DNA from 3 places in the Shinella sp. GW821-FHT10F02 genome. Region 3 is predicted to be linked to each of the others. Evidence: riboswitches for the same ligand, from Rfam matches in the RefSeq annotation. Region 3 holds a riboswitch; each other region holds the start of a gene.
What was found. A riboswitch is a leader RNA that binds a small molecule or an ion and turns the genes downstream of it on or off. The one in region 3 is predicted to bind cobalamin.
Positions count from the first base shown of each region.

Region 1 (9,642 bases), 140 kb from region 3:
CATGACGCCCTCCATCTTCAGCACGGCCTTGCCCGCGGCGAGATGGGTCGGCGGCACACTGACGGTGAGCGGCTGGAGGATTTCGATGCGCTCGCGCGCCGCCGCCACGGCCTCCGCCGCCTGCCCCTGCCGGCTTTCGGCAAGCCGGGCGTTCGCGCCGCTGGTCAGTTCGCTGCGCTCCTTCATCGCGCCCAGCATGATGCGCGGGATGTCGCCCCTCGCCTTCTTGCGGCGTCCGGCACTGTCCTTGCGCGCCTTGCGCTCGGCGATGGTCTGCATGGTGCGCGCCACCTCCGCGGCCTGCTTTTCCGCATCCGCGAGGTCGCGATGCGCGGCGGCAAGCTCCTGCGCCTTGCGGGCACGATAAGCGCTCCAGTTGCCGCCATAGCGGGTGGCGCCAAGCGTGGTGAGCTCGACGATTGCGTCCATGGTTTCGAGCAGCTCGCGGTCGTGGCTGACGACGATCGCGCCGGCCCGCCAGCCGGCCAGCATGTCGATGACCGCCCGCCGCCCGTCGCGATCGAGATTGTTCGTCGGCTCGTCGAGCAGCAGGAAATCCGGTTCCGCGAAGATGAGCGCGGCAAGTGCTGCCCGCGTGCGCTGCCCGCCGGAGAGCGACGCGAGCGGCGTTTCCGGCGCGGCCTCGAGCCCAACACGCGCCAGCGCCGCGCTGAGCCGCGTCTCCAGCGTCCAGTCGGCATCGGCGAGTTCATGCGCCTCCGCTTCGCCGCGCTCGGCGCGGGCGAGCAGATCGAGGGCATCGACGATGCCGAACAGGCTGGCGATGGTCTCGTTGGCAAAGACTTGCACGCTCTGGCGCAACAGGCCGAGCGTGCCATCGACGGTGACGGTGCCGGCCTGCGGGGCCAAATCGCCGGTAACGAGTTTCAGCAGCGTCGTCTTGCCGACGCCGTTGCGACCGATGAGGCCGGCGCGCTCGGCGCCGAAGGTCAGGTCAAGATCGGAAAGGAGGGTGTGGCCGTCAGGCGTGGACCAGGTGATTTTGGAAAGCGTGATGGAATGCGGCATGGATGGAAAATTCCCCGAGGACAAAACGACGTCGATTTGTGGTCGGGTTGAAATCCATGGTGCACCATCCGGTCGGCATTGACGATGCCGGATATTTAGGGCCGGACCGGCCGCCTTGCAAGGGCAGCACGGCCGATCCGGCAATTCGTGAGGGTCAGGCCGAAGGCTGCTTCAGCCGCTTCGACCATTCATCGGCCTTGCCCTTGCCGGCATCCTTCCAGGGCGAGCCCTTGAGGCCGAGCTTGGCGCGGAAACCCATCGCATTGATGATCAGCCGGTTCATGCCGGACGCGATGAAGGGCAGCGAGGCGATGTGCAGGCCGGTAAACGGCAGGAACGGATTGCGGCGCAGCGACCCGTAGATCTCGATGCGCGTCGTCGTCTTGTAGCTCGGGCTGCGGGCATGGAAACCATGCGTATCGGCAACGATCAGCGTGTTGGCCTTGACCGTCATCTTGACCGGCTGGACGTAACCCAGCGCCGAAAGCTCGTCCGGCATGATGCGCAGCGAGCCGCGGGCGGAATATTTGTTCTCGATCGAATCGGCGTTCTCGCTGATGCGGCGCTCCCACGCGAGGCGCTGCGGCGTCATCTCGTGCGAGCCCGGCACGTAGGAGAACGGGCCGTCCTCCTCGCCGACATCGCGCAGGAACAGCCAGGCCTTGGCGGTCGGCTGGAACGTATCGCTGTGCAGCGCGGTCTGCGGGTCCGTCGAGCCCTGCGTGATGACCGACGGCAGCGCCATGACCACCTGCACGACGAGCAGCGGCTGGCCGTCATGCGAAGAGACGTAGCGCAGGAGATTGGTGACGCGCGGATCGTTGCGCGCGGCCTTGAAGCCCGGCAGGCTTTCCAGGTCGCTGTCGTCGATGATGGCGCGGCGTGTGACGGTTTCGCCCTGCAGCATGTCGTAGCGCTCGAAATCACGCTCGGCGATCTCGCGGGTCACCGCGGCAAAAACCTCGGGCGACAAAAAGTCTTCGATTTTCACGAAGCCGTTTTCGGCATATTGCCGGCGATATTCCGGGGCGACGAGCTTTTCCAGCTTGGTGCGGCGCCAGGCGGCCATGCGCATGGCGAGCGAGACGCGCTTCTCGTGCAATCCCTTGCGGTTCAGCCACTTGCTGCCGATGACGGGATTGTCGGCGAAGGATTTTGCGCCGGATGCGAGCTGGAGCGCGTAGAAAGGGCTCAACAAAACTGACGAAATCCGCATGTTCACCTGCCTGTGACGGGCCGGTCTTCCGCCAAACGGCGGCTGCGCGGCGACGGGCGCATAACCGGCTGTTGTATGTGCGCAGAGTGCTACACCAAGCCCCCGGCGAGATCAATTGCGGGCAGCTGGCAAAAAGATGAATACGCAACTCATATTTTCCGCCGCGCATTAATCACAAATGCGGGAGCACGTTGCGCTTCCCTTCATGCAGCCTATGATAGGATATGCTTATGCGGCCGGACCACGGCCCCGACAGTTTCACAGGATCGATGATTTGAAAGGTTTGACCCGCCTTCTGTTTGCCGTTGCGACCGGCTTGCCGCTCCTGTTTTCGGGCGGCACGGCGGCAGCGGCGGTGTGCGAGCAGATCCAGGCGGAGCTTGCGAACCTGCCCAAGGTGGTGGTGGATACGGCAAGCGCGCGCAAATATGCCGGCGCCATCGCCCGCCAGAACATCCAGTTGCGCAAGGCCAAGAGCGACCAGCGCCGGCTCGGCTGCTCCGGCGGCAGCATCATCGTCGTCGGCGGCGCCAATGCGGCGGCCTGCGACACGCTCTCCACGGTCATCGGCAAGATGGCGCGCAACCTCGACATCCTCGACAAGAAACGCCGCGAATTCGCCGGCGGCACCTCGTCGCAGGGCAAGCGCACCCGCCTGACCGCGCTGCTCGCAAGCAACGGCTGCAATGACGAGGCGAAGGTGGTGCCGATCGCGGCGACCGAAACGCTGCGCACGCTCGATGAAAAACGCACGCTCCCGCTCGGCACCACGCCGGAGGGCAGCGAGCGCCTGCAACTGCGCTCGCTCGGCGGCGGCTCCGGCCATGGCAACCTGCGCACCGTCTGCGTGCGCACCTGCGACGGCGGCTTCTTCCCGATCTCGTCGGGCGCAACCCCGCTCGATTTCCGCCGCGACCAGCAAGTCTGCGCGATGATGTGCCCTGAGACGCAGACCGAACTTTTCTACCAGTCGATGACCAGCGGCCAGGAGACCGACCAGATGACCTCGACGGTCACCGGCCGGCCCTATTACGAAATGCCGAACGCCTTCTCCTACCGCACGCGCGACCTCTCCAAGCCCGGCGCCTGCGGCTGCAATCTCTCGGCCTATTACCAGGAGATGATCAAGCGCGAGAAGGCGCTGAAGGGCAGCGAGACGGCGAGCACCGGCAGGGATGATGACGTGGAAGGTGGCTCGATCACCACCATCCACACGCTGCCGAAGAAGGACGAGACGCCGGCCAAGCTGCCGGTGAAGGTCGAGGAACGCGACTACGACCCCGCGAAGAGCAAGGTGCGCACGGTCGGCCCGGTCTTCCTGCCGGCCAACGAATCCGCCATCGATCTCGGCCGCCCGGCCGATGCCGGCGTCAACTAACGCCCGCGTCCGGCCAGCGCTCCTCGAACACCAGGTCCTCCAGCGGCAGGCGCTGCCGCCACCCCTTCACCGCAAGCTCCGGCTCGGCATAGAGGCGATCGACAAGGCCGACGCAAAGCCAGGCAACGATCTCGACATGCTCGGGAATGCCGAGGACGTTCCGGATGTCGCTGTCGTGGAAGATGCTGACCCAGCCGACGCCCACCCCTTCCGCCCGCGCCGCAAGCCAGAGGTTCTGCACAGCACAGACCGTGGAATAGACATCCATGCGCGGATTGTGCGTGCGCCCCAGAACGACGGTCCCGCCGCGCGTCGGGTCGCAGGTGACGCAGATCGACAGCGGCGCCTTCAGGATGCCTTCGAGCTTCAGGGCGCGATACTGCGCCTGACGGTCGGCGTCGAACATCGCCGCCGCTTCCGCGTTCGCCTTGAGGAAGGCGGCATGCACCGCGCGCCGGGTCGCCTCGCTGCGCACCAGCAAAAAATTCCACGGCTGCATGAAGCCGACCGAGGGCGCGCTATGGGCGGCGTGCAGCAGGCGCCCCACGAGATCGTCCGGCAAGGGATCGGGCAGAAACTGGTCGCGCACGTCGCGGCGCGTTTCGATGGCATGATAGACGGCGGCCTTGTCCTCGCTGGAAAAGGCGCCCGCCTGGACCAGACGGTCGCACGGTTCGGCTCGCATCGTCATCTCCCCAACAATGCGTAAAACCTTCCGCCGTCCGCGCGGTTCGGTCTATCTTGCCAGGCCGGTCTTCTGACTTCGGGTCACGCGGCCCGCACCTGCCTTCCCGGTTGAACAACCAGTGGCAAAAGCCTGAATCGATTCAAGCTTTTACGATGCGATCCATCCCCGTCACAGCGCTGGGCACGTTCCGGACTTGAGGCTCTTGCCCGCACCGGATTCCCGATTCTCCTGCGAAACGCAGGCACCTGACGGAAACGATATGCGCATGGCTTGGCGGCGCGATCAAGCCTGCCCGCGCCGCGCATCGGCCTGTCAGCGCCTCAAAGCGGCGCGACCGGATGCGGCGAGCCGTCATAGGCACCCCAGATCGACTGGTCGAAGCAGATCACCGAGCCCGTCATCAGGCCGGACTCCTCCGAAGACAGATAGGCACAGGCACGCGCCACCTCCGCCGGATCGACCAGCCGGCCGAAGGGCTGGCTTGCCGCCGCCTTCGCCAGCCAGTCATCGGCCGCACCGTGGAATTCACGCTGGATGCGGTCTTCGCCCTCCGAGGCCATCCAGCCGATATTGAGGCCGTTAACGCGGATGCGGTTGCGAAGCACGGCATAGGCCGTGTTCTTGGTCAGCGTCTCCAGCGCACCCTTGGAGGCGCAATAGGCGGAGATGAACGGCTGGCCGGCCTTGGCGGACATCGAGCCTATATTGACGATGGTGCCCTCGGTCTTCTCACGCCGCATCACCGAAATCGCCTCCTGCATCAGGAAGAAGGGTGCGCGCACATTGACCGCGAACATGCGGTCGAACAGTTCCGGGCTGGTATCGAGGATCGTGCCGCGGTCGGTGATGGCGGCGGCGTTCACCAGCGCATCGATGCGGCCGAAGGCCTTGTCGCAGGCAGCGATCACCGCGCGCGCATCCTCGACCTTTTCGAGGTCCGCCTGCACATAGAGCGTCTTGACGCCCGTCGCGCCTGAAATTTCCTGCGCCTTCGCCTCGCCCTTGGCGGCGTTGCGGCCGCAGATGACCAGCCCCGCCGCACCCCGCTCGGCAAAAAGCCGGGCGATCGTCGCACCCAGCCCCTGCGTTCCGCCCGTCACGACGGCGATCCTGCCGTCCAGCCGTGCTCCATTGCTCATTTGCGCGCCTCCCAGAAAGATGTGACTCAATCTCTCAAAGAGTGCATCCAGCCGCTTGTTCCGCAAGCATTTTCGGCATGGTCAGGCCGCGCGGGCCTCGCCGGCCTCGATGATCATCTCCTGGCCGATATGATCCGCATGGACGGCGCGGTTGCGGCCGGCGTTCTTGGCGGCATAGAGCGCGGCATCCGCCATCACCATCACGTCGTGCACGGAGCCGCCATGCTGCGGGAACTGCGCGATGCCGGCACTACCGCCGATGACGAGCAACTGGCCATCATAGGCGATGGGCACCTGCGTATCGCGCACGAGGCTGCCGGCAAGCTCCAGCAGCGCCTCGCAACTCCGCTCGCCCGTGAGCAGCACCGAGAATTCGTCGCCGCCAAGACGGGCGACGCAGCCCTGCTTGCCGATGCGATCGGAAAAACGCCGAGCCACGGCCTGCAACACGGCGTCGCCTGCGGCATGGCCATGCCGGTCGTTGACCGCCTTGAACTTGTCGAGGTCGAGCGCGAGGATGGCGAAGGGCTTGTTCTCGCCCTTGCGGATGGCGCGGCGCACCTCCTCGTCGAAACCGCTGCGGTTCTTCAGCCCCGTCAGCGTATCGTGCCGTGCGAGGAAAGCGTTTTTCGCCTCGCTGCGCTGGAGCGCCTTGATAAGGGCGGAGAAGCGCAGCGTGACAAAGAGCATGACGCCGGCGAAGACCAGTACGAACATCGCGATCTGCGGCAGCGCCGAGCGCCAGACGAAGGAGCCCGGCATGTTCGGCCGCCAGGAGGCGACCATCGGATTGTAGGCATCGGCGCCAACCGGCGTCATCACCAGCCCCGGCTCCTGCGTCACGATGGGGGTAAAGCCGAGATCATGCACGCCGAGCCGCCGCTCGGTGTTCGCCAGCATCTTTTGCGAGACCGGCTTGACGGTGATGAGCAGCGTCGGCTCCAGCCGGTGGGCCGGGATATAGAGCGACTTCGGAACGACGGCCTGCACGACGACGATGCTCATCACGCGGTCGATGAGGCGCATGCCGGTGACGTGGATTTCGGGCAGCGCCGGCGTCAGGAGGTCGGGGTCCTCCTTGGCGCGCGCGACCTGCCAGCCGCCGCGATCCGGCGAGAGCGCCTCTCGGTACTTGCGCTCGGCCTTGTGGGTGAGGTCGCTCACCCAATGCAGCTTCTCGCGCGCCTTGCTCTCGGAAACCTTTTCCCCGCGATAGACGCCGAGCACCTTCTCGCCGTCCGGCGAGGCGAAGATCATCCAGGAAAAACCGAAGTCGGACCACATCCAGTCACGCAGCTGGTCGCGCACGAAGGCATCGCCCGGCATGCCGTCGGCAAGCTCGTTGAAGCTCTTGTCCCAGAAGGAAAGCTGGCTCTGGTACTGCACCACCTGGTCGATCTGGTGGCCGAACTCGTTGCGCACCAGCGTGCGCTCGGTCTCGGCGACGAAACTGTCGGCCCGCTCGATCGCGTAGTCGAGCACGAGGTAATTGGCGGCGCCGAACAGCAGCACGATCATCACGGCCGCCGTCCGGATCACCAAACCAACCCCGCGTCGCCGTGTCGCGCGGCTTTCTTCAGCCTTGCCCGTCATCTCTGCCCCTGCCTGTCCCCCGCCCGGTTTTCCGGACATTGTTGAACAAAGGCTACAGGGAAGACGGCAAAAATCGCTTAAGCGGGCTGGTGAGTGAAAACTTAACTTGCGCTCACCGGATATGGGGAGATCAGGCGGCCGGCGCGTAGCGCACGAAGGCGAATTTTTCGCCGTCCGGCGCCCAGTTCGGCACGTTCATCGTGCCCTGCCCGCCGAAGAGCGGAAAGAGTTCGCGCGCATTGCCGCCATCCATGTCCATCAGGCGCAAGCGCACGTTGAGATCGCGCGGATGGTCGAAGACATCGCCATCATAGGAGAGCACCAGCAGGTGCCGGCCATCGGGCGATGGATGCGGGAACCAGTCGCCATAGGGGCTGTCGGTGATGCGCATCGGCTCGCTGCCGTCCGGCCGCACCCGCCAGATCTGCATGCGGCCCGTGCGGCTGGAGTTGAAATAGATCCATTCGCCATCCGCCGAATAATCCGGCCCGTCATTGCGCCCCTCGCCAAAAGTCAGCCGCCGCTCCTCGCCGCCCGCGACCGGGATCGTGTAGATATCGAAGAGATCGCCGCGGATGCCGCAATAGGCGAATGTCGCCCCATCCGGCGACCAGCCATGCCAGTAGGACGGCAGGTTCGGCGTCACCAGCCGCGGCGCGCCGCCCTCCGCCGCCAGCACATAGATCGCCGACTTGCCGAACTCCACCTTGTCGCTGATTGCCAGCAACGTGCCGTCGGGCGAAAGCCCGTGGTCGTTGTTGCAGAGCGTCGCAAACCCCGTGTCGATCTGCACCAGCTCGCCGCCATCAAGCGACAAGCGATAGAGCAACCCATCACCGTTGATGACCAGGAAACGCCCATCCCGCGAAAAATTCGGCGCTTCGACCAATCGCTCCGTTTGCCAGACAATCCGCGTTTCGGCAGTGACAATGTTGTGGATCTCGACGGAACTGCGCATGGAAAATGCCTGCGGATTTTGACGACTCTGACTGTCTATCCGTTATCGACCACCTTCTGCAATGCCGGTGCCTTCAACCGCGCCTGCTTGTGATCCGCCGTCAGTTCGACGCCGGAAAAAGCAAGCAGCTTGTGGAACTGGCTATGTCCATAGGCTTTGACGCTGAAGGACGGCGCGCATGCCTGCAAGCCCTTCATGAGGACCGGCAACGCGACCCAGCCGCCCTGAGGCGACGCCGTGGCGAGCATGGCGCGCTGCAGCAGAACCGGCTCCAGCTTCCGCGTCCCCGGCACCTTTGCTGCGTCGCTTGCCGGTTTCTTTTGCGCCGGTGCCGCGACTGCCACAGGCTTCTTTTCGGGGTTTGCCGTCGGCAACGCCCTGAAAAGATCGCACACTTCGCGAAAACGGGCAGAGGCTGCGGCCCGGCCAATGCCCACGGCAATCTTGCCCCGCTGGCGTATGCGCATTGCCAGTTGTGTGAAGTCGCCATCGGACGTCGCCAGGCAGAACACATCCACACTATCGTCGCAGAGCATTTCCGTAGCGTCGATGACCAGCGCGATATCCGCACCATTCTTGCCGATTGCACCACCCGCCGTCTGAAACGGCGAAAGCGCATGACGCGGCAGGACACCGAGCCAAGGTGCTAGGGCCGGCAGGGAAAAATCGCCATATATGCGACGCTCGCTCAGTTTTCCGTGCCGCATGGCCTCTTCAACAATGATGGATGATGCCGATGCCGGCAGGTTTTCCGCATCGATGAAAAGCGCGACTCTTCGTTCCGTCATGGCCACCGCTCTCGCAAATCTGCGATAACAGTAGCAAAAGCCGGTCTCGCGGCAATCGCCGGGACCGACTTTTGCGTGCAGCGGTTAATGCAACACTACCCCCGATCCCGGAACCGGTTGGTGATCGGGTAGCGGCGGTCGCGGCCGAAGTTCTTTTTGGTGATCTTGACGCCCGGTGCCGACTGGCGGCGCTTGTATTCGGCGATGTAGAGCAGGTGCTCGATGCGATGCACCGTCGCCACGTCATGGCCGCGCGAAACGATCTCCTCAGTGCTCATCTCCTTTTCGACGAGGCATTCGAGGATGTCGTCGAGCACCGGATAGGGCGGCAGCGAATCCTGGTCCGTCTGGTTGGGGCGCAGTTCGGCGGACGGCGCCTTGTCGATGATGTTCTTCGGGATCACCTCGCCCGTCGGGCCGAGCGCGCCCGGGGGCGTATGCGCGTTGCGCCAACGCGACAGCGCGTAAACCTGCATCTTGTAGAGGTCCTTGATCGGGTTGAAGCCGCCGTTCATGTCGCCGTAGAGCGTGGCGTAACCGACCGACATTTCCGACTTGTTGCCGGTGGTGACGACCATCGAGCCGAACTTGTTGGAGACGGCCATCAGGATCGTGCCGCGCGTGCGGCTCTGCAGGTTTTCTTCCGTGATGCCCTCTTCCGTGCCTTCGAAAAGTTCCGAAAGCGAGGAGAGGAAGCCGCTCACCGGCGCCTCGATCGGCACGATGTCATAGCGGCAGCCGAGCAGCTTGGCGCAATCGGCCGCGTCCTTCAGCGAATCCTTCGAGGTATAGCGGTAGGGCAGCATGATGCAGCGCACCCGTTCCTCGCCCAGCGCATCCACGGCAATCGCCG
Region 1 is NZ_JBXASL010000003.1:500,835-510,476, reverse strand. Features, by position in the region: gene AC1RWL_RS12245 (ABC-F family ATP-binding cassette domain-containing protein) at 1-1,029, opposite strand, end outside; gene AC1RWL_RS12240 (phytanoyl-CoA dioxygenase family protein) at 1,184-2,224, opposite strand; gene AC1RWL_RS12235 (DUF2865 domain-containing protein) at 2,520-3,623, shown strand; gene bluB (5,6-dimethylbenzimidazole synthase) at 3,616-4,308, opposite strand; cobalamin riboswitch at 4,354-4,575, opposite strand; gene AC1RWL_RS12225 (SDR family oxidoreductase) at 4,632-5,450, opposite strand; gene AC1RWL_RS12220 (diguanylate cyclase domain-containing protein) at 5,532-7,043, opposite strand; gene AC1RWL_RS12215 (TolB family protein) at 7,174-8,001, opposite strand; partial or broken gene AC1RWL_RS12210 (NYN domain-containing protein) at 8,391-8,789, opposite strand; gene AC1RWL_RS12205 (NAD+ synthase) at 8,885-9,642, opposite strand, start outside.
Region 1: linked by a shared signal. The riboswitch ahead of bluB (5,6-dimethylbenzimidazole synthase) and the one ahead of AC1RWL_RS11540 (CbtB domain-containing protein) in region 3 are both predicted to bind cobalamin.

Region 2 (9,642 bases), on a different contig from region 3:
GCGCAGGACGAAATGACCTTCGGGAATACGACATCCTCGATAGAAGCAACGACACGGCCCGGCCTTGCGGCCGGGCCACGCGTTGTTACTGCGCCGCCCGGCGCAGTTCGGCGGCGGCTGCCACCATGTTGACGAGGGCGGGCTTGACCTCCTCCCACTTGCGGGTCTTCAGGCCGCAATCCGGGTTGATCCAGAGCTGGCGATCCTGAAGGCGCTCGCGGGCGAGCGACAGGAGATCGGTCATCTCTTTCACCTCCGGCACCCGCGGCGAGTGGATGTCGTAGACGCCCGGGCCGATCTCGTTCGGATATTCGAAGTTCCGGAAGGCGTCGAGCAGTTCCATCTTCGAGCGCGACGTCTCGATGGAGATGACGTCGGCATCCATGGCGGCGATCGTGGAGATGATGTCGTTGAACTCCGAATAGCACATGTGGGTGTGGATCTGGGTGCCATCCGCCACGCCGCTTGCGCAAAGGCGGAAGCATTCGACGGCCCAGTCGAGATAATGCTGCCAGTCCTTGTGGCGGAGCGGCAGGCCTTCGCGAAGCGCCGCCTCGTCGATCTGGATCAGCTTCGCGCCGGCCTTTTCGAGATCGACCACCTCGTCGCGGATGGCGAGGGCGATCTGGCGGCATGTCGCGCTGCGGGCGATGTCGTCACGCACGAAGGACCAGTTGAGGATCGTCACCGGGCCGGTCAGCATGCCCTTCACCGGCTTGTCGGTGAGGGACTGCGAATAGTGCCACCAGCGCACCGTCATCGGGTTCGGCCGCGAGACGTCGCCGAAGATGATCGGCGGGCGGACATAGCGCGAGCCGTAGCTTTGCACCCAGGCATGCTGCGTGAAGGCGAAGCCGGACAGCTGCTCGCCGAAATATTGCACCATGTCGTTGCGCTCGAATTCGCCGTGCACGAGCACGTCGAGGCCGATCTCCTCCTGCCAGCGGATGGCGGTTTCCGTTTCCCTTTGCAGGAAGGCTTCGTAGTCCGCATAGCTCAGGGTGCCCTTGGCATGGGCGGAGCGCGCCTTGCGGACGTCGCTCGTCTGCGGGAACGAGCCGATCGTCGTCGTCGGGAACAGCGGCAGCGTGATCGCCTCCGACTGGATCCGGCGGCGTGCGTCGAAAGCGCTCGCGCGCGTCTTCATGCCCGCGTCGATGCCGGCAATGCGGCCCTGCACCAGAGGGTCGGTCACCTTCGGCGATGCGGCACGGGCGGCGATGGCCCGCGAGGCGTCGTCCAGGGCTTGCCGAACGGCATCCCTGCCCTGCGCCAGGCCCTTGCCGAGCGTGGCAAGCTCGCCGAGCTTCTGCGTCGCGAAGGCAAGCCAGGTCTTGAGGTCCGCGTCGAGCGCCGTTTCGAGATCGAGGTCGATCGGCACATGCAGCAGCGAGCACGAGGCGGCGATTTCGACCGCCCCGGCGCCGCGGGCGGACATGACCGGGGTTAGCCGGTCGAAGACGGATGCGAGGTCCGCCCGCCAGATGTTGCGCCCGTCGATCACGCCGAGCGACAGGACCTGATCCGCACGCACGGCCTGAGCGACCGCGTCGAGTTGCTCCGGCGCGCGCGCCAGATCCACATGAAGGCCGGCGACCGGCAGGGCGGCAACAGCCGAAAGATTGTCCGCCAGCGCGCCAAAATAGGTCGTCAGCATCAGCTTCAGTCCGGGCGCGGCCCTGGCGAAGCCTTCATAGGCGAGTTTGAAGGCATGACGCTCGCCCTCGGTGAGGTCGAGCGCGAGGATCGGTTCGTCGACCTGAACCCAGTCCGCGCCTGCCTCGGCCAAACGGCGGAACAGTTCCTCGTAGACCGGCAGAAGCCTTGCCAGGAGGTCAAACGGCTTGAAGGTGGATGGCCGCGCCTTCGCGAGCTTGAGGAAGGTGACCGGGCCGAGCACGACCGGGCGCGTGTGGATGCCGAGCGCCTTGGCCTCCAGGAAGTGGGCGACCGGCTTCTGCGTGGTGAGGCGGAAGGCCTGATCCTCGGAGACCTCAGGCACCATGTAGTGGTAGTTCGTGTCAAACCATTTGGTCATTTCGAGCGCGGGAACGCCGTGGCCGTGATGCGCATGGCCACAATCGGCAGGACCATCGCCCTGGCTACCGCGCGCCATGGCGAAATAGAGCGAAAGCGGCACGTCGCCGCCATCCCAGCCATAGGCGGCGGGAATGGCGCCGACCATCACGGCGGTATCCAGCACATGGTCGTAGAAGGAGAAATCGTTGGAGGGAATCCGCGTGATGCCCTGGTCGCGCTGAAGCGCCCAGTTTTCGGCGCGCAGCTTTTTCGCCGTTTCGAGGAGGTCGGTCTCCGTGAGCTTGCCGGACCAGAAGCCTTCGAGCGCGAACTTCAGTTCACGATGGCGGCCGATGCGCGGGAAGCCGAGGGAGGCGACCGGGAGAGTTTGTTTGGACATTGTCATACCCCATTGGTTTGTGGGGGCATGGGTTGAGCGGACGCGTGCAGGCTCTGCCGTTGCCGGCGAGATGCAGCAACCACCGGGACACCCCGCCCGTGGACGTTCTGTTGTCTTGGCAGGTCTCCTGGCTCACGGGTCGTCGCCGCTGTCCGTCTTCCCAAGGCTTTCGCCTCAGTGACATTGTTGGACAGCAACTCGCCGCTCACAGTTGCGGGGGCAGCCCCGGCTTTGCCGACGGATCGACGCACCGGATTCCCTCTTAGCCCTGGGACGGACGGACGACCCAGGGAACCACGACGACGCGACTTGGCGTGATATCGCCGGCAATGTCAAGACATATAAAGAAATCTTTATGTCTTTATTTGTCGCCCGGCTTAACGCAGCGTGCAGTCCTCGCCCATGATGTCATTGCAGCGTCGGGATGTGCGGGGTACATGCAAACCTCCCGTTACGGGAATCGACCTCCCGCGAATCCCGTGATGCAGAAGGAACAGTCGATGCCGATAGTGCCGCGCCGGGGACCGATTGCCCTTGCCTACCGTGTCCTCGTCCTGCCGGGCGTCATCGCCTATCTCTTCGCCGTCAGCATCGTCGTGCTTGCCGGGGACCGGTTCTGGCTTGTTGACCTGCTGACCTTTGCCTGGCCCTATATCGTCGCCACCGGCGCGCTGCTCGTCGTTGCGGCCGTCGTGACGCGGCGCCTGAAGGCGATCGTGATCGCGCTTGCCGGGCTCGCCATCGCCCTCATACCGGCGGCCGACGTGCCGACTGCGCGCGCCTCTGCCGCGACGAGCGGCCTGAAGGTGCTGACCGCCAATCTCTACGTGCGCAACCGCGAGGACCCGGCTGTCTTCATCGACCTGCTGCGCCGGGAAAAGCCCGACATCGTCGTGCTGGAGGAGACGACGGCACGCTGGGAGCAGGCGCTTTCCGCCTCAGGCCTGTTCGCCTATGAAAGCAGCGTCGACACCCGCATCCGCGACAGCCTGAAGGTTTTCTCCACGCTGCCGATCCGGGCGGAGACCGAGCTGAAGCGCGCCTTCACCGAGGAGCGCGCCTACAAGCAGCCGCTCCGCCTCGAGCTCGACATGGGCGGCAAGCCGATCTTCCTCTATGCCTTCCACCCGGAGACGCCGCGCCGGCTCTGGCAATGGCGCGACCGCAACGACTATCTCTCGGCCGCCGCCGACGCCGTGAAGGGCGATCTCGAAAAAGCGCCGGTCATCGTCGCCGGCGACTGGAACACGCCGACCTGGTCGCCCTTCTTCCGCAATTTTTTAAAGCAGGCCGGCCTTGCCTCCACGGCGGGCGGCTGGTTGCAGCCCGTCACGCGCTTCAGCCTGAAACTCGATGCGCTTGCCTATATCGGCGCCTCGATCGACCATGTCGCCGTCTCGCCGGATATTTCCGTGCGCGCGCGCCGCGTCGGCCCGTCTTTCGGCTCGAACCACCTGCCCGTCATTGCCGAACTCACCCTGCCTGAGACCTGATGGCCTCTCGTCTCGACGGGAAAATGCCCTATCTTGGAAGAAAGCAACACGGGAGATGACGATGCCGACCGAGAAGGACAGCCCGAAGACCTCGCTGGAAGCCGAGCGCGCCCGGCAGAAGGACAAGGATGCCAAGACCGAGCAGGACGATTATCTGGAAGAGGCGCTCGAAGAGACCTTTCCGGCAAGCGACCCGATCGCGCCCGGCGACGTGAAGGACCACGCGAAGTGAGGCAGCGATGAGCGCCCGCTTCCTGTTCACCGGCCCGGAGAACGCCCCGACCACCGTGCTTCTCGCGCATGGCAGCGGCGCGCCGATGGATTCGCCGGCGATGACCGCCGCGGCCACGGCGCTCGCGGCGGAAGGCCTGCGCGTCGCACGCTTCGAGTTTTCCTACATGGCCGCCCGGCGCAACGAGGGCAGCCGCCGGCCACCGCCGAAGGCCGAGACGCTGAACCCGGAATTTCTCGACGCCATCGCAGAGCTCGCGGCGAAGGGGCCGCTCGTCATCGGCGGCAAGTCGATGGGCGGACGCGTCGCCAGCATGGTGGCGGACGATCTTTTTGCTGAGGGCCGCATCGCCGGCCTGCTCTGCCTCGGCTATCCGTTCCATCCGCCGGAAAAACCCGCACAGCTGCGCACCGCCCACCTGATGGGCCTGAAGACGCCGGCCCTCATCTGCCAGGGCAGCCGCGATCCCTTCGGCACGAAGGACGAGGTGCCGGGTTACGGACTGCCGGACAGCATCCGCGTGCTCTGGCTGGAAGACGGCGACCACGACCTCAAGCCGCGCAAGAGCATCTCCGGCTTCTCCGCCGCCGACCACCTCGCCACCATGGCGAAGACGGTGAAGGCCTGGACGCAGACGCTCGGCTAAGCCTGTTCCATGCGGAACAGCGCGCAACACGGTCCCATGCGATTGTTCAGTCACTGGATGGAACGAACCATCCCAACCGAACCAGAAGGGACCCCACAATGCGCAACTTCATTCTCGCCGCCGCAGTCGCTCTTACCGCCGTCGCTTCCTTCGCCGCCCCTTCGCAGGCCGGCTACTACAGCTACGACTACCAGCCCTATTGCGTCATCAAGAAGATCAAGAGCTACGACTACTACGGCAACCTGATCATCAAACGCGTCCGCGTCTGCCACTGAGCGCTGCCCCGATCTGGGGTCGATTGGAGTGCGGCTGCCGCCGGCAGACGGTCTCACGGACGTGATGAAGCCCGGATGCGATCCTCGCATCCGGGCTTCTCTCTTTTGAAAATCAGTTGTTGTCGACCTGGCCAGCCCAGCTCTGTGTGTTGGTCTCGCCATTCAGGAACGGCAGAGCGGTGCTGACGAGCGCCGGGGCCGCGAACGTCTCGTAGTGGGTCAGGCCCGGCAGGATGGCGAGGCGGTTCTTCGCCATGTTCTCCCGCATCCAGCCGGCATCCCGCAATCCCCCGCCGAGCTTCTGGTAGAATTCGACGATGTGTTCCGGGCGGATCATGTCGCTGTCACCGAAGATCAGCATGACCGGCATGGACAGTTTCGCCACCGCATCGGAGGCGTCGTAGTCCCCGCGCATCGCCGCACCCATGGCATCGAGCAGTTTCGGGAATTCCGAGACATCCGGCGCGACGGCGGCGTAGGATTTGTACATCGGCGTTTCCTTCATCATCTCGGCCATGGCGCCGGAAACTGCCGCCTGCTGCGGCAGCATTTCCGGGAAGAAGCCGTTCCGGGCAAAGGGCGCGGAAGCGATGACGAGGCGGCGCACCTTGTCCGGCGCCTGCGCCGCCATCTGCAATGCGACGCCGCCGCCGAAGGAATAGCCGAGCACGTCGACCTTGTCGTAGCCCAGCTTTTCCACCAGCTCGGCCATGTCCGCGCCGATTGCCGGGATATCGATCGGCCGGTTGCCGAGCGGCGTGCGGCCGTGGCCCTGGAGATCGACGCCGATCACCTGGCGCTTGTCCTGCAAAGTTTTCAGGTTGGCGCCGAACATCTCGATCTGGCCGAGGCCGCCATGCAGCAGCAACAGCGGCTCGCCCTCGCCGCGGATCTCGTAGTAATAGTTGATGCCGTTCACCTCCAGATGGCCCGCCTTGTCCGGCACGCCGGCCTCGCCCTGCAAGGGGTTTTCCTTGATCTCCTCGGCCAGAACGGCGGCCGCCGGCACGAAGGCGGCAAGGGCGGCGGTCACCAGGGTGATGATGGTCATTTTCGGCATGTCTCTCTCCTCGGGGTTCTGACCGGCAGGCCCGCCGGTTCCATGCCTCAAGGACGACGGCCCCATGCCCGCGCCGACAGGGCGGCGTGAAATTTTTTGCAAGAAGCCTGATAAACCGAATCAAGCGGCTGCCGGATTGAATCCGGTGTCGCCCGCAATCAATTGAAAAGAATGGGCTATCAACGATAGTCCGCCACCACCGGCACGGAAGGGAACATTAACCGGCGCGTGCGAACATTAGCGCAAAACCAGATACGTCCGGGCAGGCCATGGCACACAGCTTTTCCTACACGCATTACGATCTCGACATGCAGCGCGGCGGCACGACGATCGAGATCACGCTCTCGGCGGTCGCCAATGTGCGCCTGATGAGCCACGCCAATTTCGACCTGTTCAAGAATGCCCGCCAGCACAAGTTCTTGGGCGGCGTCGCCAAACAATCGCCGATCCGGCTGAAGATACCGGAAAACGGCCATTGGCATGTGGTGGTCGATATGGAGGGGCATACGGGCAAGGCGGAATCGTCGATCAAGATCGTGCCGCTGGCACCGCAGAAGCCGGCGCCGCGCTTCAACGCCGCCTCTTAGCTTCGTTCTTTCCGCAGCTTCGCCCACCATTCCAGCCGCTTGCGCAATTCCCGCTCGAAGCCGCGCTCCGGCGGGTCGTAGAAGGTCCGGCGGCCCATCTTTTCCGGAAAATAGTCCTGGCCGGAAAAGGCGTCCGGCTCGTCGTGGTCGTAGCGATAACCGTCGCCGTAGCCCTCGCCCTTCATCAGCTTGGTCGGCGCGTTGAGGATGTGTTTGGGCGGCAGCAGCGAGCCGTTTTCCTTTGCCGCGCGCATCGCCGATTTGTAGGCGGTATAGACGGCGTTGGATTTAGGCGCCGTCGCGATGTAGATGCAGGCCTGCGCCAGCGCCAGTTCCCCCTCCGGCGAGCCGAGGAAGTCATAGGCGTCCTTCGCCGCATTGCAAACGACGAGCGCCTGCGGATCGGCGAGACCAATATCCTCGACGGCCATGCGCACCATGCGGCGGCAGAGGAACAACGGGTCCTCGCCAGCGTCCAGCATACGCGTCAGGTAATAGAGCGAGGCATCCGGGTCCGAGCCGCGCACCGCCTTGTGCAGGGCGGAAATGAGATTGTAATGGCCGTCCTGCGACTTGTCGTAGACCGGTGCCCGGCGCTGCACGATGCGAAAGAGATCGTCCTGGCCGAAGGTTTCGTCGGCGCGCGCCGCACGCCAGACTTCCTCGGCCAGCGTCAGCACCGCCCGCCCGTCGCCATCCGCCATGCGCAGCAGCGACATGCGCGCTTCCTCGTCGAGCGGCAGCGGCTTGCCCTCGCTCGCCTCGGCGCGCTTCAGAAGTTCCTCCAGGCTGGTTTCGTCATGCGGCTTGAAGGTCAGCACGCGGGCGCGGGAGAGAAGAGCGGCGTTGAGCTCGAAGGACGGGTTTTCCGTGGTGGCGCCGACGAGCACGATCGTGCCGTCCTCCATGACCGGCAGGAAACTGTCCTGCTGGGCGCGGTTGAAGCGGTGGATCTCGTCGACGAAGAGCAGCGTCTGGCGCCCGCCCATGCGGCGCGCGCGGGCGGCATCGAACAGCTTCTTGAGCTCGGCGACACCGGAGAAGATCGCCGACGTCTGCTCGAAGGCGAGACCGGTTTCGCCGGAGAGAAGGCGCGCCACCGTCGTCTTGCCGGTGCCGGGCGGCCCCCAGAAGATCATCGAGCCGAGCGAGCCCGCCTCGATCATGCGCGACAGCACGCCGTCCGGACCGGTCAGGTGTTCCTGGCCGGAGACTTCGCCGAGCGTGCGAGGGCGCAGGCGATCGGCAAGAGGCCGCTTCGCCGCCATGTCCTCCGGTTCACGCGGGGCGAAGAGGTCGCTCATCGGAAGAACTGGCGGATGCGCTGGCCGTCACGCTCGATTTCGACGCGCCAGATGGACGGGTCCTCGTTGACGAGGGAGGCGAGATTCTCGGTCGAGGCGACCTGTGTGCCGTTCAACTCGATGATGATGTCGCGCGGCTGGAGGCCGATGCGCGCGGCCGGCGAGCCGCGGTTGATCTCCGTCACGACGACGCCGGTCGTCGCCCGGTTGGTCGGCATGCGCAGCTCCTCGGCGACGCGCGGCGAAAGATTGGCGACCACGGCGCCGGAGAAGGGATTGCGGCCTTCGATCAGCCGTTCGTCGCGCGGCGTCGTTTCCGGCGCGCGGTCGAGCGAGAGCGTCAGCTCCTCTTCCTTGCCGTTGTTGACGACCGTGATTCGCGCCGTGCCACCGATGCCGACGGTGGTGAGGCGATAGCCGAGCGCATCGGGATGCTCGACGGAGACGCCGTTGACGGCGGTGACGACCTCGCCCGCCTTCATGCCGGCCTTTTCCGCCGGGCTGCCAGCCTGCACCTGCGAGATCAGCGCGCCGCGCGCCCGCTCCAGGCCGAGCGCCTCGGCGACTTCGGACGTCACCGCCTCGAAGGTCGCGCCGATGAACGGGCGATCGAAGCTGGCGCTGCCGTTTTCGGCGCTGGCGACGAAGGTTTTTACCAGATTGGCCGGGATGGCGAAGCCGACGCCGTTCGAGCCGCCGCCGCGCGAGAAGATCGCGGTGTTGATGCCGATCAGCTCGCCGTTCATGTTGATCAGGCCGCCGCCGGAATTACCGGGATTGATCGCGGCATCCGTCTGGATGAAGAAGCCGAAATCGCCGGAGCGCACCTGGTTGCGCGCGAGCGCCGAGACGATGCCGCTCGTCACCGTCTGGCCGACGCCGAACGGGTTGCCGATGGCGAGCACCAGGTCGCCGACTTGCACCGCGTCGCTGTCGCCGAGCGGCAGCGCCGTGAAATCGGCATCCGCCTTGATCTTCAGCACCGCGAGGTCGACGCGCTCGTCCTTCAGCACCACCGTGCTTTCATATTCGCGGCCATCCGCCAGCGCGATCTTGATGTCGCTGGCGCCCTCGATCACATGGTTGTTCGTCACCACGATGCCCTTGGAGCCGACGATGACGCCCGAGCCGAGCGACGACTGCTTTTCGCTGCGGTTCGGCATGCGCTGGCCGAAGAACTCCTCGAAGAAGGGATCACCTTCGAAGATCGAGCGGCGCTCGACGACACGCTCGGCATAGACATTCACGACGGCATTCTCGACCTGCTTGACGAGCGGCGCGAAGGAGAGTTGCATTTCCGTGCGCGACTGCGGCACGGTGCGCTCCTCGGCGGTTGCGGGCGTGACCAACGCGAGCGCAACGACGAGCGGGGCGGCAAGCAGGATGCGGACTTTCGGCATGGACGAGTCTCCTTCGTGTCTGCGCCACGATCAGATAGGATTTCGCAGGAAAAAAGGCAAACTGCGCCGCGTCGGACCGAATGATCGACGTCACGCGCAACGCACGAAAAAGTGGTCGCCGGAAATCTTTTGCGGCCGTTGAAACAACACGAGCCTTGTTTACGTAGGAACCAGGGAAAGCAACCAACAGATCGAGCCCCCGCCATGTCCTTCTACCGCCCGCCCC
Region 2 is NZ_JBXASL010000006.1:262,953-272,594, reverse strand. Features, by position in the region: gene metE (5-methyltetrahydropteroyltriglutamate--homocysteine S-methyltransferase) at 86-2,419, opposite strand; cobalamin riboswitch at 2,520-2,733, opposite strand; gene AC1RWL_RS20075 (endonuclease/exonuclease/phosphatase family protein) at 2,902-3,912, shown strand; gene AC1RWL_RS20070 (hypothetical protein) at 3,968-4,144, shown strand; gene AC1RWL_RS20065 (alpha/beta hydrolase family protein) at 4,152-4,790, shown strand; gene AC1RWL_RS20060 (hypothetical protein) at 4,889-5,065, shown strand; gene AC1RWL_RS20055 (alpha/beta fold hydrolase) at 5,178-6,125, opposite strand; gene AC1RWL_RS20050 (DUF1883 domain-containing protein) at 6,395-6,712, shown strand; gene AC1RWL_RS20045 (replication-associated recombination protein A) at 6,709-8,016, opposite strand; gene AC1RWL_RS20040 (DegQ family serine endoprotease) at 8,013-9,416, opposite strand; gene msrP (protein-methionine-sulfoxide reductase catalytic subunit MsrP) at 9,621-9,642, shown strand, end outside.
Region 2: linked by a shared signal. The riboswitch ahead of metE (5-methyltetrahydropteroyltriglutamate--homocysteine S-methyltransferase) and the one ahead of AC1RWL_RS11540 (CbtB domain-containing protein) in region 3 are both predicted to bind cobalamin.

Region 3 (9,642 bases):
TGCACCCGGTCGGAGCGCGCCATGACGATGCCGATCGGTATGCCGACGATGATCGCGATCATCGTACAGACCGTCACCATGGCGAGCGTCACCATCGTGTCGTTCCACAGGCCGAGAAGGCCGATGGCGAGCATCGAGAGTGCGGTGCCGATGGTAATCTTCATGTTGCGGCTGCCGAAATAGACGATCGCCACCATGATGATCAGGATGATCGGCCAGGGTGAACTGACAAACAGCCGTTCGAGATAGTTCAGGAACCACTGCAATGGCTGCACCATTGCATCGATGATGTTCACATATTCTCTGACGAGGCCCTTGAAGCCGTCGTCGATGACTTTTCGTGCCGCGCGGACGCTGGCGTCACTGAAGGCCGGAAACTTGCATAGAAAGCCTGGCAACAATTCGCATATGCCTGCCATCCTTTTCCCCTCTTTCTACCGGAAGTTATTGTCCCGCATCGCAAAGAAACGAGTTTGCAATTGCGAACGGAACGGTGCGCACAGGGATATTCTTGTTCTGGTTCCCGGCTTGCAGTTCGTCTTCGCACGAACTGCCGCTTGATACTGTGCTGTTTGCGACCTCTGCAGTTTCTTGGGCGGGCGTCAGGCAAAAAGCCAGCGTCCTCTTTCAGGTCGCGAAAGGCCGGCAGCCGGGGAAGGCTGCCGGCGAGAGTGCGTCAGAGGGCGGCCTTGACCTTCTCTGCGACGTCCGGGGCGACCCACTTGGTCCACATGTCCGGATAGTTTTCGAGGAAGTACTTCGCAGCATCCTCGTTCGTGCCCTGGTTGTCGGTCATCCAGGCGAGAACCTTGCCGACGGTGCCGTTGTCCCACTGGCGGGTCTTCATGTAGTCCATGGCGACGCCGGCCTTCTCGGAGAAGGACTTGGTCACGACGGTGAAGACGTCCGAGGTCGGGTAGGAGTTTACCTTCGGATCGGCGCAGTCCGGAACCGCCGTGCAGGCGTCCCAGTCGGCCTTGTTGTGCTCGACGCCGAAGGACAGGCGCGTCATCTCGTACTTGCCGAGAATGGCGGTCGGCGCCCAGTAGTAGCCGAGCCAGCCGGTCTGCTTTTCGAAGGCGTTGGCGATCGAGCCGTCGAGGCCGGCCGCCGAGCCCGTGTCGACCAGCTCGAAGCCGTCGGCATCGGCGTTCAGCGCCTTGTAGAGGTTGGCGGTCGAGACCTGGCAGTTCCAGCCCGACGGGCAATTGTGCACGGCGCCCTTCGAGGCGTCTTCCGGCGCCGGGAAGAGGTCGGGATGCTTCAGCGCGTCCTGAACGGTCTTGATGTCCGGATGGGCGTCGGCAAAGAATTTCGGAATCCACCAGCCTTCCACGCCGCCTTCCGAGAGAAGGGGAGCGAGCTGGATCAGCCGGCCTTCGGCGATGGCCGCGTCGAGCGGTGTGCGCACAGCGTTCACCCACATTTCGGGTGCGACGTCCGGCTCGCCCTTTTCGTTCATCGAGGTGAAGGTCGGCATGGTGTCGCCGGTCACCAGCGTGACCGTGCAGCCGTAGCCGTTTTCGAGAATGAGCTTGTCGACATGCGCGGCAACGCCGGCAGACGCCCAGTTCATTTCGGCTATCGAGACTTCACCGCAGTCGGCCGCCTGGGCGGCACCGGCAAAGCCATAGAGGCCGGCAGCGAGGATAGTGGAAGCAAGGAGCTTCTTCATGAGTTTTAAGACCTCCCAGTCTTGGATGCAGCGATCAACCCGGAAGGCAGCGCAGGCTACTGCGTTGTCCCGTCTGCCCGAAAGTTTTACGGCAGCCATGGAGGTTCGATGCCAGGTGAGGCGAGCCAAATCCCCCTGCTGCAACGACGCCGAGCTTTTTTCTGGTCCGCCGGCGGAACCCTGTCACCGGCGTCGTCTTCTCGTACGTCACAGGGGTAGCCTACGGGTTCTCATTGAGAAATCAACCTCCTGCGCGCCCTTCCTCTGTCAGTTGCGGCCAGGCGGGAGGGCAAGATGCTGAAAAACCGGCAACCATACGGTGGAAAAAATGGGCGTTTGCTCGCATCGGGGCAAATGTCCGCGGGGCCGATAGACTGGCAGCGCAGGATGGTCGTTGAATGCGGACATATCCTGTTCCGTATGCGCCGCTTTGCGCTCGCGAAAAATATTTCGCGATTTTTCAAAAAAAATCGCGATTCATCTTTGCTTAAGCTCCCGATAACGGTCCGGTAAGGATGTGCCGCTATTGCTTTGGACATGGCGGGGGACACCGCCGTCCGCTCCGGAAAGGTCTAGCGTACCGGAGTGCCTTGGGCTCCGATGCGTTTTTGTCGGAAGCCGCCATGCGTATCTGGCAAGCCGTGCATCACTTAACGGGATGCACGGCTTTCGCCGTTCCGGCGCACCTTCAGAAAACAAAAATCCATAAAAAAACGCCGCCTCCCGGAGAGAGGCGACGTTCCATGCGAGCGGACCTGACGTCGCGCTCGAAACAATCAGCCGACGGAGCGCGTGCGGATGAAGCCAAGCGGACCGAGCGGGGCGTCCATGACGACGTTGCGCACGCGGGACTGGCTCTGGGGGGCTTCGCCGTTCCAGGCGATCTGTACGAAATTCGGCTTGCTGAAGATGAACAGCATGGTCTTTGTCCTTGAAACCCGAAGCCACTCGCCTCGGCTGTGTGATGACGTTGATATAGGCATGTCCGGGGCGAAAGTCACGATCGTTCACGGCGCAAAATGTCGCAGAATGAACAGCAGATCTGCCATGCTCCAATTGCATGACTTTCTGTTGCGGAAATGCATCTCCTGCCGCCCCGGAATTGGGGCAGAATTGCGGTAAATCAGGGCTTTTCGGCGACGGGGCGGAATGCTAGGGGGAAGGCATGACAAGAACGATCATGCTGCAGGGAACCGGCTCCGATGTCGGAAAAACGGTATTGGTGGCGGGGCTCTGCCGCATCGCCGCAAACCGCGGGCTCAAGGTGCGCCCGTTCAAGCCGCAGAACATGTCGAACAACGCCGCCGTTTCCGCCGATGGCGGCGAGATCGGCCGCGCACAATGGCTGCAATCGCTCGCCGCCCGCGTACCGTCCTCTGTGCATATGAACCCGGTGCTGCTGAAGCCGCAATCCGACGTCGGCAGCCAGATCATCGTGCAGGGAAAAGTGTTCGGGCAGGCGAAGGGGCGGGACTACCAGGCGCTCAAACCCAAGCTGATGGATGCGGTGCTGGAAAGTTTCGGGATCGTTTCGGACGGTGCCGATCTCGTCGTCGTCGAAGGCGCGGGCTCGCCGGCGGAAATCAACCTCAGGGCCGGCGACATCGCCAATATGGGCTTTGCGACGCGCGCCAATGTGCCCGTCGTGCTCGTCGGCGACATCGACCGCGGCGGCGTGATCGCCTCGCTGGTCGGCACGCATGCCATATTGCCGGAGGAGGACCGGCGCATGGTGACCGGCTATCTCATCAACAAGTTCCGCGGGGACGTGACGCTGTTCGACGACGGGATCGCCGAGATCGGCCGCTTCACCGGCTGGCGCTGTTTCGGCGTCGTGCCGTGGCTGAAGGACGCCGCGCGCCTGCCGGCCGAGGATTCGGTCGTGCTGGAACGCTTGGCCAAGGGCGGTGGCGGGGCCTTGAAAGTGGCTGTGCCGGTGCTGCCGCGCATTGCCAATTTCGACGATCTAGACCCGCTGAAGGCCGAGCCCCAGGTCGACCTCGTGTTCGTGCGGCCGGGCGAGCGTTTTCCGGCCGATGCCGGGCTGGTCGTGCTGCCCGGCTCGAAATCCACCATTTCCGACCTCGGCGATTTTCGCGCGGCCGGCTGGGACAGGGACCTCGCGATGCATATGCGCCGCGGCGGCCGCGTTATCGGCATTTGCGGCGGTTACCAGATGCTGGGCCAGAGCGTTACCGATCCGCTCGGCATCGAGGGCAGCGAGCGCGAGGTCGAAGGCCTCGGGCTGCTGGCGGTCGAAACGGAAATGGCGCCGGAAAAGACCGTGCGCAACAGCACGGCCCGCTCGCTGCAATATGACGTGCCGCTGGAGGGCTACGAAATCCATCTCGGCCGCACCACCGGGCCGGATGTGCTCAAGCCCGCCGTCAGCATCGACGGGCGGGCGGACGGCGCGGTCTCGCCGGATGGCCGGGTGATGGGCACCTATCTGCACGGCCTGCTTTCGAGCGACGCCTACCGGGCGCGGCTGCTCGCCGACTTCGGCATCGAGGGTGGCGGCTTCGATTATCGGGCAGGCGTCGACGTGGCGCTGGATGGTGTGGCGGCGGAGCTGGAGGCCGTTCTCGACCCGGCCTGGCTCGACCGCCTTTTAGGCAGCGCTGATTAAATCGCGCCCCTGAAACGTTCAGCCATCGGGTTCCTGTGACGACCGGCCTGCCGCACCAAAGTTGCGCCAGAATTCGGTGCGAGGACAGATGGAAATCCGCCCGGTTGCCGGGCGCAGCGCCTTCGAAAGGGTGAGACGACTATGGGTTCTGGACCTCTCGCACGATCCGTTCTGGTGAGGATCGGCCTTGCAAGCCTCGTCGGGCTGACGCTCGCAGGCCAGCCGGCAATCGCCTTCGCCCAGGCCACAACCGGCAAGGAAGCCGGAAGTGCCGGAAAACGCTGGGAAGAGGAATTTTCGCTCTGGCAAAAGGTTTCTGCCGGCAGCGACCTCACGCAGTACGAAACCTATCTGAAACAATATCCGAACGGCACCTTCGCCTCGATGGCGCGCCTGCGCATCGCCGAATTGCAGGCCGCCGCCAAGGTGAAGCAGGCGAGCGGCACCTCCACCGAGCAGGCCGAGGCGGACGCCAAGGCCAAGGCGGAACAGGCGGCCGCTGCCGAAAAGGCCAAGGCGGAAGAGCAGGCGGCTGCGGAAAAGGCCAAGGCCGAGGAAGAAGCCCGGAAAACCGCGGAAGCCGAGAAGGCCAAGGCCGATGCGGAAGCGGCGCGCCTGAAGGCGGAGGCCGAGACGAAGAAGGCTGAAGAAGAGGCACAGAAGGCCGCCGAGGCCGAGAAAGCCAAGGCGGAGGCCGAAACGGCACGCCTGAAGGCCGAAGCCGAAGCCAAGAAGGCTGAAGAGGAAGCGCAGAAGGCTGCCGAGGCGGAGAAGGCCAAGGCTGCGGAAGAAGCCCGCCTGAAGGCGGAAGCCGAGGCGAAGAAGGCGGAAGAAGAAACCGCCGCCCGTGCGCTGGCCGCGGAAAAGGCCGCCGCCGAGGAGAAGGCAAAGGCGGAAGCCGCGGCCGCGGAAAAAGCCCGCACCGAAGAGGACGCCCGCCTGAAGGCGGAAGCGGAACAGAAGGAAGCGGCTGCACGCAAGCTGGCCGATGAACAGGCCGCCGAGGCCGAGCGCCTCAAGGCAGAGGCCCAGGCGGCTGCGGACAAGGCGAAGGCGGAAGAAACGGCGCGCCTGAAGGCCGAAGCCGAACGCCAGAAGGCCGAAGAGGCCGCGGCCGAGCAGAAGGCGCGGGCCGAAGAAGAAGCCGCCGCCCGTCGCGAGGCCGAGGCCAAGCGCATCGAAACCGAGAAGGCCGCCGCCGAAGAAAAGGCGCGCATCCAGGAAGAGGCCGCTGCCGCGCGCAAGCTCGCGGAAGAGAAGGCGGCCGAAGTGGAGAAACTGAAGGCCGAAGCAGCACGCGCTGCGGCGGATGCCGAAGCCAAGGCAGCGGAAGCCGCCCGCTTTGCCGAAGAAGCTGAAAAACGCGCCGAAGAGGCTGCGCAAGCCGCAAAGCAGGCGGACACCGACAATGCCGAAACCGACGGGGCCGACACCGGCGAAGCAGCGACCGCCACCCGCGAAACCGAGACGCAGGATGCCGAGCGCAAGGACCGCGGCCTCGCCATCGAGCGGGCAGACGACGCGAAGAAGCGCGAGGAAGAGACCTTCGAGAAGGCCGTGCTCGGCGGCACGCAGGAATCCTTCCAGGCTTATCTCGACGAATATCCGAATGGTCGTTTCGTCGGGGATGCCCGCGAACGGCTCGCAGCGCTGGCCGATACCAAGCGCGAGGAGGCGGTGACGCCGAAGCAGGAAACCGAGACGGCCATCATCGACACCGAGCGCCAGGCCGTCGAGGAGCGGCCGATCGTCGATGCCCGCGAGGCCTACATGGATCGGTCGCTTCGCGTGCAGGCCCAGCGTTTCCTGAGCGCGCTCGGCTACAATACCTACGGCGTCGACGGCGTCTTCGGTCCGCGCACCCGCTCGGCGATCGCCGCCTGGCAGGGTTCCTCCGGCTATCGCGCCGATGGCTACCTGTCGCGTCCGCAATACCGCGCGCTGCGCCAGGCTGCGCAATATGCCGAGGCCCGGCAGAACCGCCAGCGCCGCTACCAGCAGGACTACGACGTGCTCGAAGGCCCGGTCGACGGATACTACGAAGAGCGCGAGTACCGCGGCGACAGCTACTACAACGATGGCGGCGGTCTGGTGATCATTCCGGGCTATTGAGATGCCAACGGCGGTTTCAGCACAGGCGATGGCGCTGCCGATCGATTGACTTGCGCGATGCGGAAGCATAATCATCCGGATTATTGGATGGTTCCCGGATCCGGAAACGGATCGGGGAGTAAATGGGAATGTGACGCGGCGGACCCAAATAGGGCGCTGCAATCACGGCCGACCCCGCGACTGTAGAGTGGCGAGGGACGTTCATCCGGAGGGCAGGATCTGTGTGCGGGACGAAGCAATGGTGCTTCAGGCCGTGCCTGGGAAAACCAGCCGGAAAAGCCACTGGGTGGCATTGCGATAAGCCGGGGCCGGACGCCTCTTAGTCTACGAATCGTCCACCCTTTTGCGATGCGTCTACCCGGGAAGGTGAGAATGTTCCGCAGGCGTTGAAAAACGCCGGACGCCGCGAGCCAGGAGACCTGCCAGCCGATGAGGGCATTTCGCCCGACCTGGGGAGGGGCTTCCCCAACGCCTGCACGGAGGTTGTCATGGCTGTTTCTTCAACGTCTTCTGTTACCCTTTCCGCAAACGACCGCCTTGTTGCCGGCGTTTTCGCGCTTCTGATCGGCGCCTTCCTGGTGTTCGGCGCGGGCCTCGCGAATTCGGCCGTGCTGCACGACACGGCGCACGACACCCGTCACTCCTACGGCTTTCCCTGCCACTAAGGAGTTTTTGACATGATCGTTCGTTATCTCCTGGCCGCCTTGGTGGCCGGGCTGTTCTCCGGCGTGCTGATGACAGCCGCCCAGGAGGCGCGAGTCGTGCCGCTCATTCTCCATGCGGAGGAATTCGAGGGCGGCGGCGAAACCGCGCCGGCCACCGAAGGCACCACGCCCTCCACCGATGGCGCCACGCAAACGCAGGAGCATTCGTCGCTCGGCGCCGTCCTTCTGGATGTGGCTTCGTCCTTCTCGCCGATCTCCGTTGCCTACGCCCATGAGGGCGAAGAGCACGAGGAGGGCGGCATCATGTTCGGCATGAGCCGGTTCTCCGGCACGCTGCTCGCAAACCTGGTGACCGGCTCGGGCTTTGCCCTGCTGCTCGCCGGCTTCAGCCTCGTTTCCGGCCATCCGATCACGGTGGCGAACGGCGCGCTGTGGGGTGCTGCCGGCTGGCTTGCCGTGCACATGCTGCCGGCCATCGGCCTGCCGCCTGAGCTTCCGGGCTTCCCGGCCGCCGATCTCGGCGATCGTCAGGTCTGGTGGGTCGCGACCATCGTGCTTTCGGCCGCAGGGCTCTACCTGCTCTTCCTCAAGGACGGCATCGTCGCCAAGATTGCCGGCATCGTGCTGATTGCGGCGCCGCAGGTCTACGGCGCGCCGCAGCCGGGCGACATTTCCAGCAATGTTCCGGCCGTTCTCGGCGCGGAGTTCGCCGTCGCGGCGCTGGCCACGACGCTGTTCTTCTGGATCGTGCTCGGCCTCTCGCTGGGTTTTGCCAACGAGAAGATCGCCAAGGCCGCCTGATATGGCACAGACATCGCCCGGAGCCGTCCTGGTTCTGGGCGGTGCGCGTTCCGGAAAATCCGCTTTTGCCGAAAGGCTGGTCGCCGAGACCGGCCTTTCGCGTCATTACATTGCCACCGGCCGAGCGTGGGACGACGAGATGCGCCAGCGCATCGCCAAACACCGCGAGGATCGCGGCGAGGGATGGGAAACCCATGAAGAGCCGCTTGCGCTCGCCGCGCGCATAAAAGATGTCGCGCGCGAGGATCGGGCGGTGCTCGTCGATTGCCTGACGCTCTGGGTCACCAACCTGATGCTGGAGGAGCGCGACATGGCCGCGGAATTTGCCGGCCTCGCGGATGCGATCGAGGGCGCGCCGGGCCGGCTGGTCTTCGTCTCCAACGAGGTCGGCCTCGGCATCGTGCCGGAAAACCGCATGGCGCGCGAATTCCGCGACCATGCCGGGCGGCTGCATCAGCAGATCGCCGCCCTCGTGCCAGAAGTCTATTTCGTCGCGGCCGGACTGCCGCTGAAAATGAAGGGTTGAGCCTATGCTGCAACAGAAAATCCCCGCCACCGTCATCACCGGCTTCCTCGGCGCGGGCAAGACGACGCTGATCCGCAACCTGCTCCAGAATGCCGGCGGCAAGCGCATCGCGCTCATCATCAACGAGTTCGGCGATCTCGGCGTCGATGGCGACGTGCTGAAGGGCTGCGGTGCGGAAGCCTGTAGCGAGGACGACATCATCGAGCTCACCAATGGCTGCATCTGCTGCACCGTCGCGGACGATTTCATCCCGACCATGTCGAAGCTGCTGGAGCGCGAAAACCGCCCGGACCACATCGTCATCGAGACCTCCGGCCTCGCTTTGCCGCAGCCGCTTGTCGCGGCCTTCAACTGGCCGGAAATCAAGACGCAGGTGACGGTCGACGGGGTCATCACCGTGGTGGACAGCGCCGCCGTCGCCGCCGGCCGCTTTGCCGACGATCATGACAAGGTGGATGCTCTGCGCGTCGAGGACGACAATCTCGACCACGAGAGCCCGCTGGAAGAACTGTTCGAGGACCAGCTCACGGCTGCCGACCTTATCATTCTCAACAAGACGGACCTGATCGACGCCGCGGGCCTCAAGATCGTGCGCGACGAGGTCGCCTCGCGCACCGTCCGCAAGCCGACGATGATCGAGGCGAAGAACGGCGAAGTCGCCGCCGCCGTGCTGCTCGGCCTCGGCGTCGGCACGGAAGACGACATCGCCAACCGCAAGTCGCACCACGAGCTGGAGCACGAGAACGGCGAGGAGCATGACCACGACGAGTTCGACAGTTTTGTCGTGGAACTCGGTGCCATCGCCGACCCGGCCGCCTTCATCGAGCGCCTCAAGGGCGTGATCGCCGAACACGACGTGCTGCGCCTCAAGGGTTTTGCAGACGTGCCCGGCAAGCCGCTGCGCCTGCTCGTCCAGGCCGTCGGCAGCCGCATCGACAGCTATTTCGAACGCGCCTGGACGCCGGGCGAAAACCGCGGCACCCGCTTCGTGGTCATCGGCCTGCACGACATGGACGAACAGGCCGTGCGCGCCGCCATCGCCGCGGCGGTGTGATTTCGGCATGACGATGCGGCAGTCCCTCTCTTCGGCGCTTCGGGCGCGGTTTGCCGTGCCGGTGGATCCTCGGGTCAAGCCCGAGGATGACGGTGGGGAGGGGAGGGTTTCGGCCAATCGTGGGGCTCGTCTTCCAAGGGATGGTTCCCTGTGCTTGCGGAAGAGACGTCTCCATTCGGG
Region 3 is NZ_JBXASL010000003.1:357,574-367,215, forward strand. Features, by position in the region: gene AC1RWL_RS11515 (ABC transporter permease) at 1-419, opposite strand, end outside; gene AC1RWL_RS11520 (ABC transporter substrate-binding protein) at 677-1,675, opposite strand; gene AC1RWL_RS11525 (hypothetical protein) at 2,452-2,595, opposite strand; gene AC1RWL_RS11530 (cobyric acid synthase) at 2,841-4,304, shown strand; gene AC1RWL_RS11535 (peptidoglycan-binding domain-containing protein) at 4,446-6,416, shown strand; cobalamin riboswitch at 6,488-6,857, shown strand; gene AC1RWL_RS11540 (CbtB domain-containing protein) at 6,905-7,081, shown strand; gene AC1RWL_RS11545 (CbtA family protein) at 7,094-7,882, shown strand; gene cobU (bifunctional adenosylcobinamide kinase/adenosylcobinamide-phosphate guanylyltransferase) at 7,884-8,408, shown strand; gene cobW (cobalamin biosynthesis protein CobW) at 8,413-9,462, shown strand.